Linked DNA regions of Methanothermobacter thermautotrophicus str. Delta H. Each later gene encodes a partner of the first gene's protein in a complex. Links are inferred from orthologs where the notes say so. Each region holds a gene or a part of one and is shown on either strand. Other genes may lie near its edges. The genes, in order: MTH_RS08140 and tuf.

The links.
Region 2: the proteins of MTH_RS08140 (region 1) and tuf are in contact, whole or in part, in a crystal structure (PDB 7CSL), measured with the Pyrococcus horikoshii proteins. The link is inferred for Methanothermobacter thermautotrophicus str. Delta H from one-to-one orthologs. Residues at the interface, in WP_010884146.1 of Pyrococcus horikoshii: Phe4, Leu6, Val7, Val9, Arg11, Met13, Pro14, Thr15, Asp16, Pro17, Leu38, Ala39, Lys40, Glu44, Pro45, Ile46, Ala47, Phe48, Gly49, Leu50, Tyr56, Leu58, Arg60, Asp61, Glu62, Glu63, Tyr65, Ser66, Phe67, Asp68; in WP_010885563.1 of Pyrococcus horikoshii: Val16, Lys20, Ser21, Lys62, Arg65, Glu66, Arg67, Gly68, Val73, Ala74, His75, Ile88, Asp89, Ala90, Pro91, Gly92, His93, Asp95, Phe96, Lys98, Asn99, Gly103, Ala104, Asp227, Val228, Tyr229, Ile231, Val234, Val237, Val239.

What each region holds. Positions count from the first base shown.
Region 1 is NC_000916.1:1,552,137-1,558,323, forward strand. Bases 2,166-4,853 are described here. They hold MTH_RS08140 (elongation factor 1-beta), read left to right. Parts: upstream 2,166-3,218; coding sequence 3,219-3,488; downstream 3,489-4,853. Other genes in these bases: pth2 (aminoacyl-tRNA hydrolase), read left to right, coding at 2,166-2,316; MTH_RS08130 (delta 1-pyrroline-5-carboxylate synthetase), read left to right, coding at 2,355-3,005; MTH_RS08135 (zinc finger domain-containing protein), read left to right, coding at 3,006-3,167; MTH_RS08145 (tripartite tricarboxylate transporter permease), read left to right, coding at 3,581-4,771; MTH_RS08150 (50S ribosomal protein L11 methyltransferase), read right to left, coding at 4,849-4,853. Outside these bases: MTH_RS08115 (ribosome biogenesis/translation initiation ATPase RLI), read right to left, coding at 1-1,367; histone HmtA2, read right to left, coding at 1,519-1,725; more of pth2, read left to right, coding at 1,978-2,165; more of MTH_RS08150, read right to left, coding at 4,854-5,763; MTH_RS08155 (CpaF family protein), read left to right, coding at 5,805-6,187. UniProt on the Methanocaldococcus jannaschii protein: Promotes the exchange of GDP for GTP in EF-1-alpha/GDP, thus allowing the regeneration of EF-1-alpha/GTP that could then be used to form the ternary complex EF-1-alpha/GTP/AAtRNA.
Region 2 is NC_000916.1:964,097-970,396, forward strand. What follows is about bases 1,535-4,335. They hold tuf (translation elongation factor EF-1 subunit alpha), read left to right. Parts: upstream 1,535-2,214; coding sequence 2,215-3,456; downstream 3,457-4,335. Other genes in these bases: MTH_RS05010 (elongation factor EF-2), read left to right, coding at 1,535-2,101; rpsJ (30S ribosomal protein S10), read left to right, coding at 3,491-3,799; mtrA (tetrahydromethanopterin S-methyltransferase subunit A), read right to left, coding at 4,148-4,335. Outside these bases: more of MTH_RS05010, read left to right, coding at 1-1,534; more of mtrA, read right to left, coding at 4,336-4,690; MTH_RS05040 (TetR/AcrR family transcriptional regulator), read left to right, coding at 4,834-5,460; MTH_RS05045 (TIGR00288 family NYN domain-containing protein), read left to right, coding at 5,558-6,025; MTH_RS05050 (universal stress protein), read left to right, coding at 6,028-6,300. UniProt on the Methanocaldococcus jannaschii protein: GTP hydrolase that promotes the GTP-dependent binding of aminoacyl-tRNA to the A-site of ribosomes during protein biosynthesis.

The DNA.
Region 1 (6,187 bases):
CCACCACTCAGCCCACTCACAGGTTTATCAAGTATCTCCTCCAGGTTGAAGGGCCTCATGATCTCGCTTTTGAAGAGATTTGAACCATATGATGGGGCGTTTGCATAGAGAAATTCCTCAACGGTTCCTGTGTAGTCTGATGAGAGGTACTGTGGCTTGTAGGATATCTTTATCTTCTTTTTAACCTTCCCCTCATCTGGTTTTTCAACACCTGCAAGGATCTTGGCGAAGGTTGTTTTACCTATACCGTTGGGTCCGAAGGCCGTGATCACCTCATTGAGGTAAATGGTGCCCTCATCCACATCAAGTTTAAATTCAGGGTATGCCCTGCTGAGGGCTGTGTACTCTGCAAGTATGTCACCCGCCTCCCCGACCCTTGGGGGTTTCACCTTGAATTCTATCTCATGTTTACGGAATCTGACATTCTCCTCCCTTAGGAAGCCCCTTATGTATGTGTTGATACCGACACGCACGCCCCTCCGGTTGGATACGACCCCGTAGGCACCGGGTTTACCGTAGAGGATATGGACGTAGTCTGACATTGCATCGAGGGCGGCCATGTCATGCTCTATCACCATGACAGACTTACCTGCCTCTGCAAGGGACCTTATTACCTTTACTGCATTGAGCCTCTGCCTAACGTCAAGCCAGGATGTTGGTTCGTCGAAGTAGTAGAAGTCTGCCTCCCTCAGTGCCGCGGCTGCAATGGCCACACTCTGGAGCTCCCCTCCGCTGAGGTTTGAAATCTCCCTGCCCATTATTTCCCGTATCTCGAGGGTTTCAATGACCTCATCGGTCCTGTCCGAGTCTATACCTGTTAGAAGATCCTCAACCTTCCCCTTAACATAGCGGGGGATCCTGTCTACCATCTGGGGCTTATGGACAACACTTATTTCTCCTTTACTCAGTCTCTGGAAGTAATTCTGGAGCTGGGACCCCCTGAAATGGTTTATTATTTCGTCCCAGCCCGGAGGGTCCTGGAAGTCACCCAGGTTCGGCCGCAGTTCCCCTGACAGTATCCTTACGATGGTGGATTTACCGATACCGTTGGGCCCTATTAGTCCAACAACGTCTCCGGAGGTGACTGCTGGAATCCCAAAGAGTTCAAACTGGTTCTGCCCGTAACGGTGCACAGGGTTTTCAAGTGCCTCCGGGAGGTTGATAACACTTATTGCCTTGAAAGGACATCTCTTTGTGCATATACCGCATCCCGAGCACAGCTCCTCGGATATTATGGGCTTCTTTGTCTTTTCGTCGATTGTTATTGTGTCCTCATCCATCCTCACGCCTGGACAGTATTCTATGCAGACGTAGTTGCATTTCTTTGGCTGACACCTATCATGATCGAGTATTGAGATTCTGGTCAATTTTATCACCATGGATACCGGGATGAAAAAATCAGTCCTGGAATGATTATGGTTTCTCCGGTTAATAAGGTTACTTAAACAAGGAGGGAAACGCATCCCCTCTGAAGGAAAAAGGCGGTGAAAAAATTAAAAATAAGAAATATATGACCGTCTATAACTTTTTAGCGGCCAGTTCTATGTCTGATGCTTTAACAGTTTTTCTGCCGGCGTGCTTTGCAAGTTTAACAGCTTCTTTTGCTATTTCTTCGCCTTTTTCTTCCAGAATCTTTGCAAGTGCTTCCCTTGCGTCGTCGCTTATTCTCTGGGCACCGGCATTTTTTATGATTCTCCCAACTGGTGCTATGGGTAATTCGGCCATAATATCACCTCAGTTCTATATTTAACTCAATAGTATTTAAATTTATCGTTTTTTCGGCTCTTTTTTGCATCCATATCATGATTCTATATCACTCAGCCTCGGAGAATTTCACTGTAACACTAACACACACCGGTTGCTGTGTAAGGATCATGATGGTTAACATGTGCATCAGATGGTTGCTGGTAGCTTCCCGTTTCCTCAGCTTGGAAATCATTATTAGCGGTAAGGAAGATAGAACCCAGTGGTGGGAAAATGAAACAGGTCATAATAGTGAGATCCGATCTGAAGATGGGGAAGGGTAAAATAGCAGCCCAGGCCTGTCATGCTTCCATAGGATCATTTAAAAGGACTGAAGAGGATAAAATAAGAAAATGGGAACTTGAAGGCTCAAAGAAGGTCATTGTTTCTGTGAATAGTCTTGATGAACTGCTTGAGATATACAGGGCTGTTAAGGAGGCGGGAATCTCAAACTACCTGGTGAGGGATGCGGGACACACCCAGATACCAGCCGGCACCATAACCTGCCTTGGGATAGGCCCCGATGACGATGAGAAGATAGATAAAATAACAGGTGATCTGAAGCTGCTTTAGCTGTGAGGTCCTTCCAGCAGATTAATCAGGTGTTTACCATGGAGTGGGTTGTTAAGATAGGTGGAAGCCTTTTTCCAGAACATGCCGCAGCCCTCCTTGAGAGCCTTGAGGGTACCGGTGCGGCTGTGGTCTGTGGTGGGGGTGCCTTTGCAGATATGGTGCGATACCATGATAGGAAATTCGGTTTTTCTGATACTGCAAATCATGAGGCAGCCATAATGTGCATGGACATAACTGGAAGGCTCATTTCAGATCTTGTGGAATCCGCAGTCCCTGTGAGGACTGTTACAGATTGCAGAGAAGCTATCAAGAGGGGTTTAACCCCCGTTATACTTCCTTCGGGGCTTCTGCGTTACACTGACCCTGCTGAACACTCATGGAGGGTTACCTCTGATTCCCTCTCACTCATGATCGCCCATATGCTGAAAGCGAAACTTTTAATAGCAACAGATGTAGATGGTATATACACTGAGAGGCCACCTGCCAGTGATGCTAAACTTATAAATGATATAAGTGCTAAAGACTTACTATCTTTTGGTGAGACATCAGTGGATGAAGCACTACCTGAACTTCTGATTGAACTGAAATCTGATTGTTATGTTGTAAATGGGAAATATCCCTCCAGGGTGCTGTCCATTTTAAGGGCAGGTGCTTCGGAATGTGTATGTACAGTTATAAGAGGTGATTAGATGACCAAGATGGAATGCACATCCTGTAAACAGGAGATACCTCTGGTTGAGACCTATGTGAAATTTGAATGCCCAATGTGCGGTGAAATGATCTACAGGTGCCAGAAGTGCAGGACCTTCGGCCACACCTACAGGTGCAAGTGTGGATTCGAGGGACCATAGGAAAAATATATAAATCAGTATTAATTTAATACTTTCTAGGGAGGTATTATTATGGGAGATGTAGTAGCCACCATAAAGGTGATGCCTGAGAGCCCTGATGTTGATCTTGAGGCCCTTAAAAAGGAGATCCAGGAAAGAATACCTGAGGGTACAGAACTTCACAAAATAGACGAGGAACCCATAGCATTCGGTCTCGTGGCCCTCAATGTTATGGTTGTTGTTGGTGACGCCGAGGGCGGAACAGAGGCTGCTGAGGAGAGCCTTTCCGGGATTGAGGGTGTCAGCAATATAGAGGTTACTGATGTAAGAAGGCTGATGTGATCTTGCCTTTCCTGTATTGCAGCAGGTTAGTGATGTAAGAAGGCTGATGTGATCTTAAAGCCTTTCTTACACACTTCAGATCATCTCAGGTGATGGGGATAATTGAAATCCTTTTTGCCTGTCTTCTTGGAGTCATAACCGGTGCATTGACGGGTCTGATCCCGGGTATCCATGTTAATACCGTTGGGGCGTTCATTTTCGCAGCATCAGGCCAGATTCTGGGTTTCCTCCCGGAGGAGGTTCTGGCTGTTTTTTTATTATCACTCTCTGTAACCCACGCCCTCCTTGAGTTCATACCCTCAACCCTGCTGGGGGTTCCAGATGAGGCAACAGCTCTATCAGTTCTCCCGGGGCACCGTATGGTTCTTGAGGGGAGGGCTGGTGAGGCAATAAGGGCTGCAACAGTTGGTGGTGTTGGCGGAATCCTGCTGACCATAATCCTTTTACCATTTCTCCTCCTGGCGTTACCACCCCTCTATGGATTTATCAGACCACACATCTGGTTAATCCTCATACTTGTTTCGGGTTACATGATGCTTAAGCTCAGCAGGAATTTTGAAACACTGCTCTGGGCAGTTATACTCTTTCTTTTCTCAGGGGCGATGGGTTGGATTATTTTCCAGGCCCCAATATCCCCGGGACTTGGTCTGATGACCCTGTTCACAGGTTTCTTCGGTCTCAGCACCATGGTCTACAGTTTCAGTTCGGGATCATATCTACCTGAGCAGGAAATAGAGCCATTCACAGAGTTTGATGGTGGCACCGCCAGGTCTGTTCTTGCAGGTGGACTTGCATCCGTCCTTCTGGGATTCCTACCAGGTTTTGGACCCGCCCAGGGCGGTATGATAGCATGTTCCCTCACGGGTTCGGGAGGAGAGGATTCACCGGGGGACTTCATAACTGCACTTTCATGCCTTAACACCTCGGATGCCCTCTTTTCCCTGCTGACACTCTACATAATTGGAAACCCCAGAAGCGGCATTGCTGTCTATATATCCCAGATCATGCAGGATATCGACGCCGGCCACATCTTCCTTTTCATATCAGCCTCCCTCCTGGCGGTATCTCTGGCGGCTGTAATATCCATCAGGGCTGCTGATTATCTCTGCGCCAATCTCTCAGGAATCAATTACGGAAAAATTTCACTGGTGGTCATGCTCTTCATGACGGCATCCGTATTCGTTTTTGCAGTCATGGAGGGGGCCAGCATACCATTCATTGCCCTGGCACTTATAGCATCAACGTCCTTCGGAACTAATACCCCACTGTACCGGTACAAGTAAATCCCATCTCATGGGTGTACTTGTTATCCCGGCAGTGGCGGTCTACATGGGTATCTAGAGTGTATTCAGCATCAGATTTATCTTATCAGAAGGGTGTTTTCTGCAAGTCTCTTTGCAGCATCAATAAATTCGCGGGGATCAACACCAGGGAAGGGGTCCACGATGCAGAGTTCAAACCTCTCATCAATGAGATCTGGCAGTTCCCTTATATCACGGTTGTAGACCCTGAACCCTTCATGGAATCCATTGACCCTCAGGTTCAGTCGGGTCATCTCACAGGCTTCCCTCCAGATATCATTGAATACAACGTTCCGGGCACCGGCCATAAGGGAGAATATCCCCAGGGTTCCCGGGCCGCATGTTGCATCCAGCACATTCTCAGGGCGCAGTGAGAGTATCTCACGTGCAGCAGTCTGAATCTTAAGGTTCTTTCCGGATGAAAACTCTATGTGGAGTCTGCTCTGCCTCCTGTATATTGATAGAGCTCCGGAAGGTGTTTCAATGATGTCACACCTCATATCGCAACCCGCAAGGAGCTCATATACATGGGGTCTGGTGCCGGAGTCCATCATCCCGGGAACAGTGCGCATATCACCCCTTAAAACACCCTTGACCTCTGGAACGTCTTCCATGATTGTTTCAGCGGTTCCTTTATCAACATGGGGTGATAAAATAACAAGAGAGCGCTCTGGAAGGAATGGTGCAGATTCAAGGGGTAAAGCTGGAGTTATCAGGGGAGCCCCGATATCCCTGAGTCTGGCATCTTCAGGTACACATCCCTCCCTTATCATAATCCCTGCGACATGGGCCATGACAGCGTCAAGATGCCTCCGGCCGCATTTACAAAACCTGAGAACTGAACCGGATACGCCCTTAACGGGTCTGAACTTACTCAGGTGGGGGTCAATGCACCCATCGCAGGGGCCGTAAATATCAACACCGCCCCTGTAGGCAGGGAGGTCCTCCCCACAGACGGGACACCTTGCTGACATACACTTAAATATTATCCTCCACATATTAAAGGTTGAGTACTATGAGGGATAAGCGGAAGGAAATTCTGAAGGAGATCCTCGGGGAATTTGCAGCGGATGAGGAAGAACCACCCCGTGAGGAAAGGAAGGAGAGGCAGGCGGAATCGGAATTCAAGGTCGAAAAGGTACTTGAGAAGCCCAAGCCAAAACCAGCCTCTCCACGGGTTGATTTAAAGGACGTTGAGATAATTGAGGGAGACCTCATACCCCAGTACAAGGTTTCCCTTCCCAAGTTCTCTGAGAAGGAGAGGGAGCTCCTCAATGAGATCCGGGAAAAACTGGTTGAGGTCGCAGTCTCCAAGGGTGAAGAGTTCAGAATAGATGAATCCACCTTCATGTCTGAGGTTAAGGAGTTCCTCAGGATGAAGGGAGTTCGTAATGTTGA
Region 2 (6,300 bases), 590 kb from region 1 along the record:
CCACGGGAAAACAACACTTTCAGACAACCTCCTGGCTGGTGCAGGGATGATCTCCGCCGAACTGGCCGGGGATCAGCGCTTCCTTGACTTCGACGAACAGGAACAGGCAAGGGGTATCACCATTGACGCTGCAAACGTCTCAATGGTCCACTCCTACGAGGGAAATGAATACCTCATAAACCTCATCGACACACCAGGTCACGTTGACTTCGGGGGGGACGTTACAAGGGCCATGAGGGCCGTGGACGGTGCAGTTGTTGTCGTATGCGCCGTTGAGGGCATAATGCCCCAGACAGAAACCGTGCTAAGGCAGGCCCTCAAGGAAAATGTGAGGCCCGTCCTATTCATCAACAAGGTTGACAGGCTCATAAACGAACTGAAACTGGACGCCAGTGAACTCCAGGAGAGGTTCGTGAAGATCATAGCTAATGCAAACAAACTCATCAAGAACATGGCCCCTGAGGAGTTCAGGGATAAATGGCAGGTTCGTGTTGAGGATGGAAGTGTTGCCTTCGGTTCAGCCTATCACAACTGGGCCATAAACGTCCCGATAATGCAGGAGACAGGCATAAACTTCAACGACATCTACAAGTACTGCACAGAGGACAACCAGAAGGAACTGGCCCAGAAGGTGCCACTGCACCAGGTCCTCCTGGGAATGGTTGTTGAACACCTCCCAAGCCCGGCCGAGTCCCAGGCCTACAGGGTTCCAATAATATGGTCAGGGGACCTTGAAAGTGAAGAGGGACAGGCCATGCTCAAAACAGACCCTGAAGGTCCCCTGGCGGTTATGGTGACCGATGTGAGTATAGACAAACATGCAGGGGAAGTCGCTACCGGAAGGGTCTACGGCGGAGCAATAGAGAAGGGAAGCGAGGTCTTCCTTGTGGGTTCCCACAGCAAGGCACGTGTCCAGCAGGTCGGTGTCTACATGGGACCAGAGAGGGTTAACACCGACAAGGTCCCGGCAGGTAACATCGTGGCCATAACCGGTGCCAAGAATGCAGTTGCAGGTGAAACAATCTGCGACACCGGCAGGAAGATAAAGGCCTTCGAGGGTCTTGAACACATCTCCGAACCTGTGGTTACAGTTGCAGTTGAGGCCAAAAACACCAAGGACCTCCCAAAACTCATAGAGGTGCTCAGACAGGTGGGTAAGGAGGACCCAACCGTAAGGGTTGAGATAAACGAGGAGACCGGTGAACACCTCATCTCAGGTATGGGTGAACTCCACCTCGAGATCATAGCCTACAGGATCAACGAGAAGGGTGTTGAGATAGAGACATCCGAACCAATAGTCGTCTACAGGGAGACCGTTGCAGGTACCGCAGGACCAGTTGAGGGTAAATCACCCAACAAACACAACCGCTTCTACATAGAAATTGAACCGGTTGAAGCATCAGTGATGCAGGCGATACAGGAAGGTAAGATAAAGGAGGGCCGTGTCAAGGGCAAGGAGATGGCCAAGAACTTCATTGAGGCAGGTATGGACAAGGAGGAGGCCAGAAGGGTCTGGGATGTCTATGAAAAGAACCTATTCATCAACATGACCCGTGGTATCCAGTACCTCGATGAGATCAAGGAACTCCTCATGGATGGATTTGAGAGTGCAATGGACAACGGTCCAGTCGCCAAGGAGAAGGTCATGGGGGTTAAAATAAAACTCATGGACGCCAAGATCCACGAGGACGCTGTCCACAGGGGTCCCGCACAGGTACTTCCAGCCATAAGGAAGGGTATCTTCGGTGCCATGATGTCTGCGGAGCCAGTGCTCCTTGAACCCATACAGAAGGTATTCATCAACGTGCCACAGGATTACATGGGAAGCGCAACACGTGAGATACAGAACAGGCGCGGACAGATCGTCAACATGACCCAGGAGGGTGACATGGTAACCGTTGAATCCACTGTACCGGTGGCAGAGATGTTCGGATTCGCAGGTGATATCAGGTCAGCCACCGAGGGACGATGTCTCTGGTCAACAGAGAACGCTGGATTCGAGAGACTTCCAAATGAACTGCAGCACACCATAACAAGGGAGGTAAGGACCAGGAAGGGTCTCAGTCCTGAACCTTACAGGGCAGACCACTACCTGGGTTAACCCCATTAAACTTATATAATTAAAAAGAATATAGGAAATTACCTTAGACAAACAGCATGCCCATTTGCTGGATCTAAAAAATCAGGCTAAACCATCATATATGGAGGTATATTATGGCTAAAGAAAAAGAACACATGAACCTGGCGTTTATTGGACACGTAGACCACGGAAAATCCACACTAGTGGGACACCTGCTCCTGCAGGCCGGAGCAATCGCCGAGCAGCAGTTAGCTGAAGGTGAGGACAAGTTCAGGTTTGTCATGGACAGGCTCTCCGAGGAAAGGGAAAGGGGAGTTACAATCGACCTTGCACACGCCAAATTCGAAACAGACAAGTACGAGTTCACAATCGTGGACTGCCCTGGACACCGTGACTTCGTTAAAAACATGATCACAGGTGCGTCCCAGGCAGACGCAGCAGTCCTTGTTGTCGCAGTTGACGACGGTGTAATGCCTCAGACCAAGGAACACGTGTTCCTATCAAGGACACTTGGTATAAACCAGCTCATAGTCGCAATCAACAAGATGGACCTCGTCAACTACGACGAAGAGAAATTCAACGCCCTCAAGGATGAGGTTGCAGCCCTCATCAAAACCGTGGGTTACAAGCCAAGCGACGTTGAATTCATCCCACTCTCCGCCTTTGAAGGGGACAACATAACATCAAAGAGCGAAAACACCCCATGGTACAAGGGTAAAACACTCGTTGAAGCCCTCGACGACCTTGAAGCACCTGAAAAACCTGTGGACCTTCCACTGAGGATACCTATACAGGACGTCTACTCCATCACAGGTGTCGGTACAGTTCCAGTGGGACGTGTCGAGACCGGTGTCCTCAAGAAGGGTGAAAACGTCATATTCGAACCAGCAGGTGTAAGTGGAGAGGTTAAATCAATCGAAATGCACCACGAAATGATCGAACAGGCAGAACCCGGTGACAACATAGGTTTCAACGTCAGGGGTGTCGGTAAAAACGACATCAGAAGGGGAGACGTTGCAGGACACCTTGACAACCCACCAAAGGTTGCCAAGGAGTTCACAGCACAGATCGTTGTTCTCCAGCACCCTGGTGTCATAACAGTGGGTTACACACCTGTATTCCACTGCCACACAGCACAGGTTGCCTGTACCTTCCTTGAACTGGTGCAGAAAATGAACCCTGCCACAGGTCAGGTGGAAGAGGAAAACCCTGACTTCCTGAAAACAGGTAACGCTGCTGTTGTGAAGGTCAAACCAACCAAGCCACTGGTCATCGAGAAGATAAAGGACATCCCACACATGGGAAGATTCGCCATAAGGGACATGGGACAGACAGTGGCTGCTGGAATGTGCATAGACCTCGTACCAGCAAAATAAACCCACCTCTTCCCTTTTTTACAGGAGGATTTAAATGCACAAAGCAAGGATTAAACTGACAGGGACAGACCCTGAAAAACTGGCATACGTCTGTGACCAGCTCAAGAAGATTGCTGAAAGGACAGGCGTGGACATGTCAGGCCCAATCCCCCTCCCAACAAAGAGGCTCGTGGTTCCAACAAGGAAATCCCCGGATGGTGAGGGAACCGCTACCTGGGAGAAATGGGAGATGAGGATCCACAAGAGGCTTGTGGGTATAGAGGCCGATGAAAGGGCCATGCGTCAGGTCATGAAGGTCAATGTGCCTGACAATGTCAGCATTGAAATTGAACTCAAAAGTTAACTGGGGTGTAAACCCCTCTAACTAAATTCACCACCAAAAACTATATAAATAAGAGTTTATCAATCTCTTTTATCTGATACTGCCGGGATAGCCTAGCCAGGTAAGGCGCGGGACTTGAGATCCCGTGGAGATTCTCTCCGCCTGGGTTCAAATCCCAGTCCCGGCGCTTAAAAAAACTTTTTTCTGAACTGAAATCTAACTGTTCTGCCGGGATAGCCTAGCCAGGTAAGGCGCAAGACTGGAAATCTTGTGGAGCTTTGCTCCTCCTGGGTTCAAATCCCAGTCCCGGCGTGAAAATAGGAGGAAGTGACCGCCTTCTGGTGGCGGTCAGACCCTTAAAAAAAATAATCAGGTGTTTTCTTCTGAATCCCCTTTTCCTATCTCTGGAACCTTTAAAATGAGGGGTTCCTCTTCCATTGCACCGGAGTCATGAACCACACATTCCTGGATCCTTGCAGCTATTGAATCTGGATCCTCAACATCAACCATGTCCACCAGTTCAACCTGTCTCCGGAACCTCTCTATGGCCTCCTCCGGCATGTTCTCAATGTAGGGTATTGCACCGGTTGCACCGATGATCCTCCCTGTTTCCAGGTCTACACCATTGCTGTGGAGGGCCTTCATGGTCTGCCCTGTGATGTGCCCCATTACCTCTGCACCGCATACAACAAGGAAGCGCAGGTTGGGGTTTGCAATAACGTTCCCAACAACCTTCTCTATCCCAAGGTTCTCTGTGTGAAGTGGACCTGAAATTGCAGCACCCGCCTTCACGGGTTCATCTTCCATGTGTGACCCGAGGGTGACAACCGCAACCGGGCTTTCTTCATCACCAACCACATAGTCCCCAACTATGTGTGGCCAGTCTTCAGGTACGGGTTTCTTTTCAACCATAAGAAACACCTCTTTAACCGTCAGTTAATTTTTAACTTTCGGTTAAAATTTAACTTGTAGTTAATGACATATAAATCTTCCGGTGCAAAATGTTTTAAAATACCGGAACAGATATTCATAGAGATACTGAATGGTGAATCCACATGGCCCCATCAAGACGCGAACGTGAACGTGAACGGAGACGTGAACAGATAATAAGGGCGGCAGAGAAGGCATTCTTTGCACGGGGATACGACAGAGTGACCATGGATGAGATAGCCGAGGAGGCAGAGGTCAACAAGGCCCTCCTCTACTACTACTTCAAAAACAAGGAATCCCTCTTCTTCGCAGTGAACCTCTACGGTGTCCGCATACTCCACAGCATGTACAGAAGGTGCCTGGAGCTTGACACGGATGGATACGGTAAGGTCAGGGCCATGGTGGAGGCCCTCTACAGCTTCTCAAAGGAACACCCCGACTACTTCAGGATATACTGCTACAGTGGCACCGAGAGGTTCGAGCTGAGTGAAAGTGAGGATGCGCGGGAGATAGTGGACCTCCGTACCGGAATGTGGAGGCTCATGGTTGAGGCCATAATGGAGGGCATGAATGACGGAAGCATCCGCAGCGACCTCGACCCTGTGGAGCTATCCATATACATCCATACACTGGCCATAAACGCCCTGAACCTTGATTTCACATCCAGGATGGTCCTGGAGGCCAGGAATATCAGCAGGGACAGGTTCTGGGAGGACCTTGAGGTTTTCCTTGAATCCGCCCTCAGGCCCTAATAAAATAACATCTAAACTCTTTCTCAACAGCACCACATAACTATATAAGTTTTTAGATACATAAGGGTATTAAAAGTTAAAGAGAGGAACTGATGAAATGGATAATGACGATAACTTTGTGATAATAAACAACAGCAGAAAAGATAAAAAGAGTCTTGGGCTCCTTGTTGATGGTCCAAACATGCTCAGAAAGGAATTCTGTTCAGATCTTGAATTTGTAAAGAACCTCCTCTTTGACAGGGGAAACCTCAAGGTAGGAAAGGTGCTGCTGAACCAGTACGCCTCAGATAAGCTGATAGAGGCCGTTGTGAACCAGGGCTTCTCACCCATGATAGTTGCGGGTGATGTGGATGTTCAGCTCGCAGTTGAAGCCTTTGAACTCATACACAACCCCAACATCGATGTGGTTGCAATTATGACAAGGAACGCTGACTTCCTCCCCCTCATAAACATAGCCAAGGAGAACGGGAAGGAGACCCTGGTCATAGGTGCAGAGCCAGGTTTCAGTATAGCACTCCAGAACTCAGCAGACGACTCAATAATCCTTGGAAGCGAAGGGGTGTAGAGGTGTACCGGCGAATACTGATACCCACAGACGGCTCAGGGGACGCCAGGAAGGCAACCCGGCACGCATTCCACATAGCAGGGATGAGCGGGGCAGACATACTGGCCATAAGTGTAGTTGACACGTCCTACAGGAAAATCTGGGACGAGGATATCAGCAGACGCCTTGAGGAGATACTGAAAAAACAGGCAGAGAAGGCAATATCCATCCTCAAGGAGGAATTCAGCTCTCAACAGGAGCTGGGCCACATGACAGAAACCCGCCTTGATACGGTT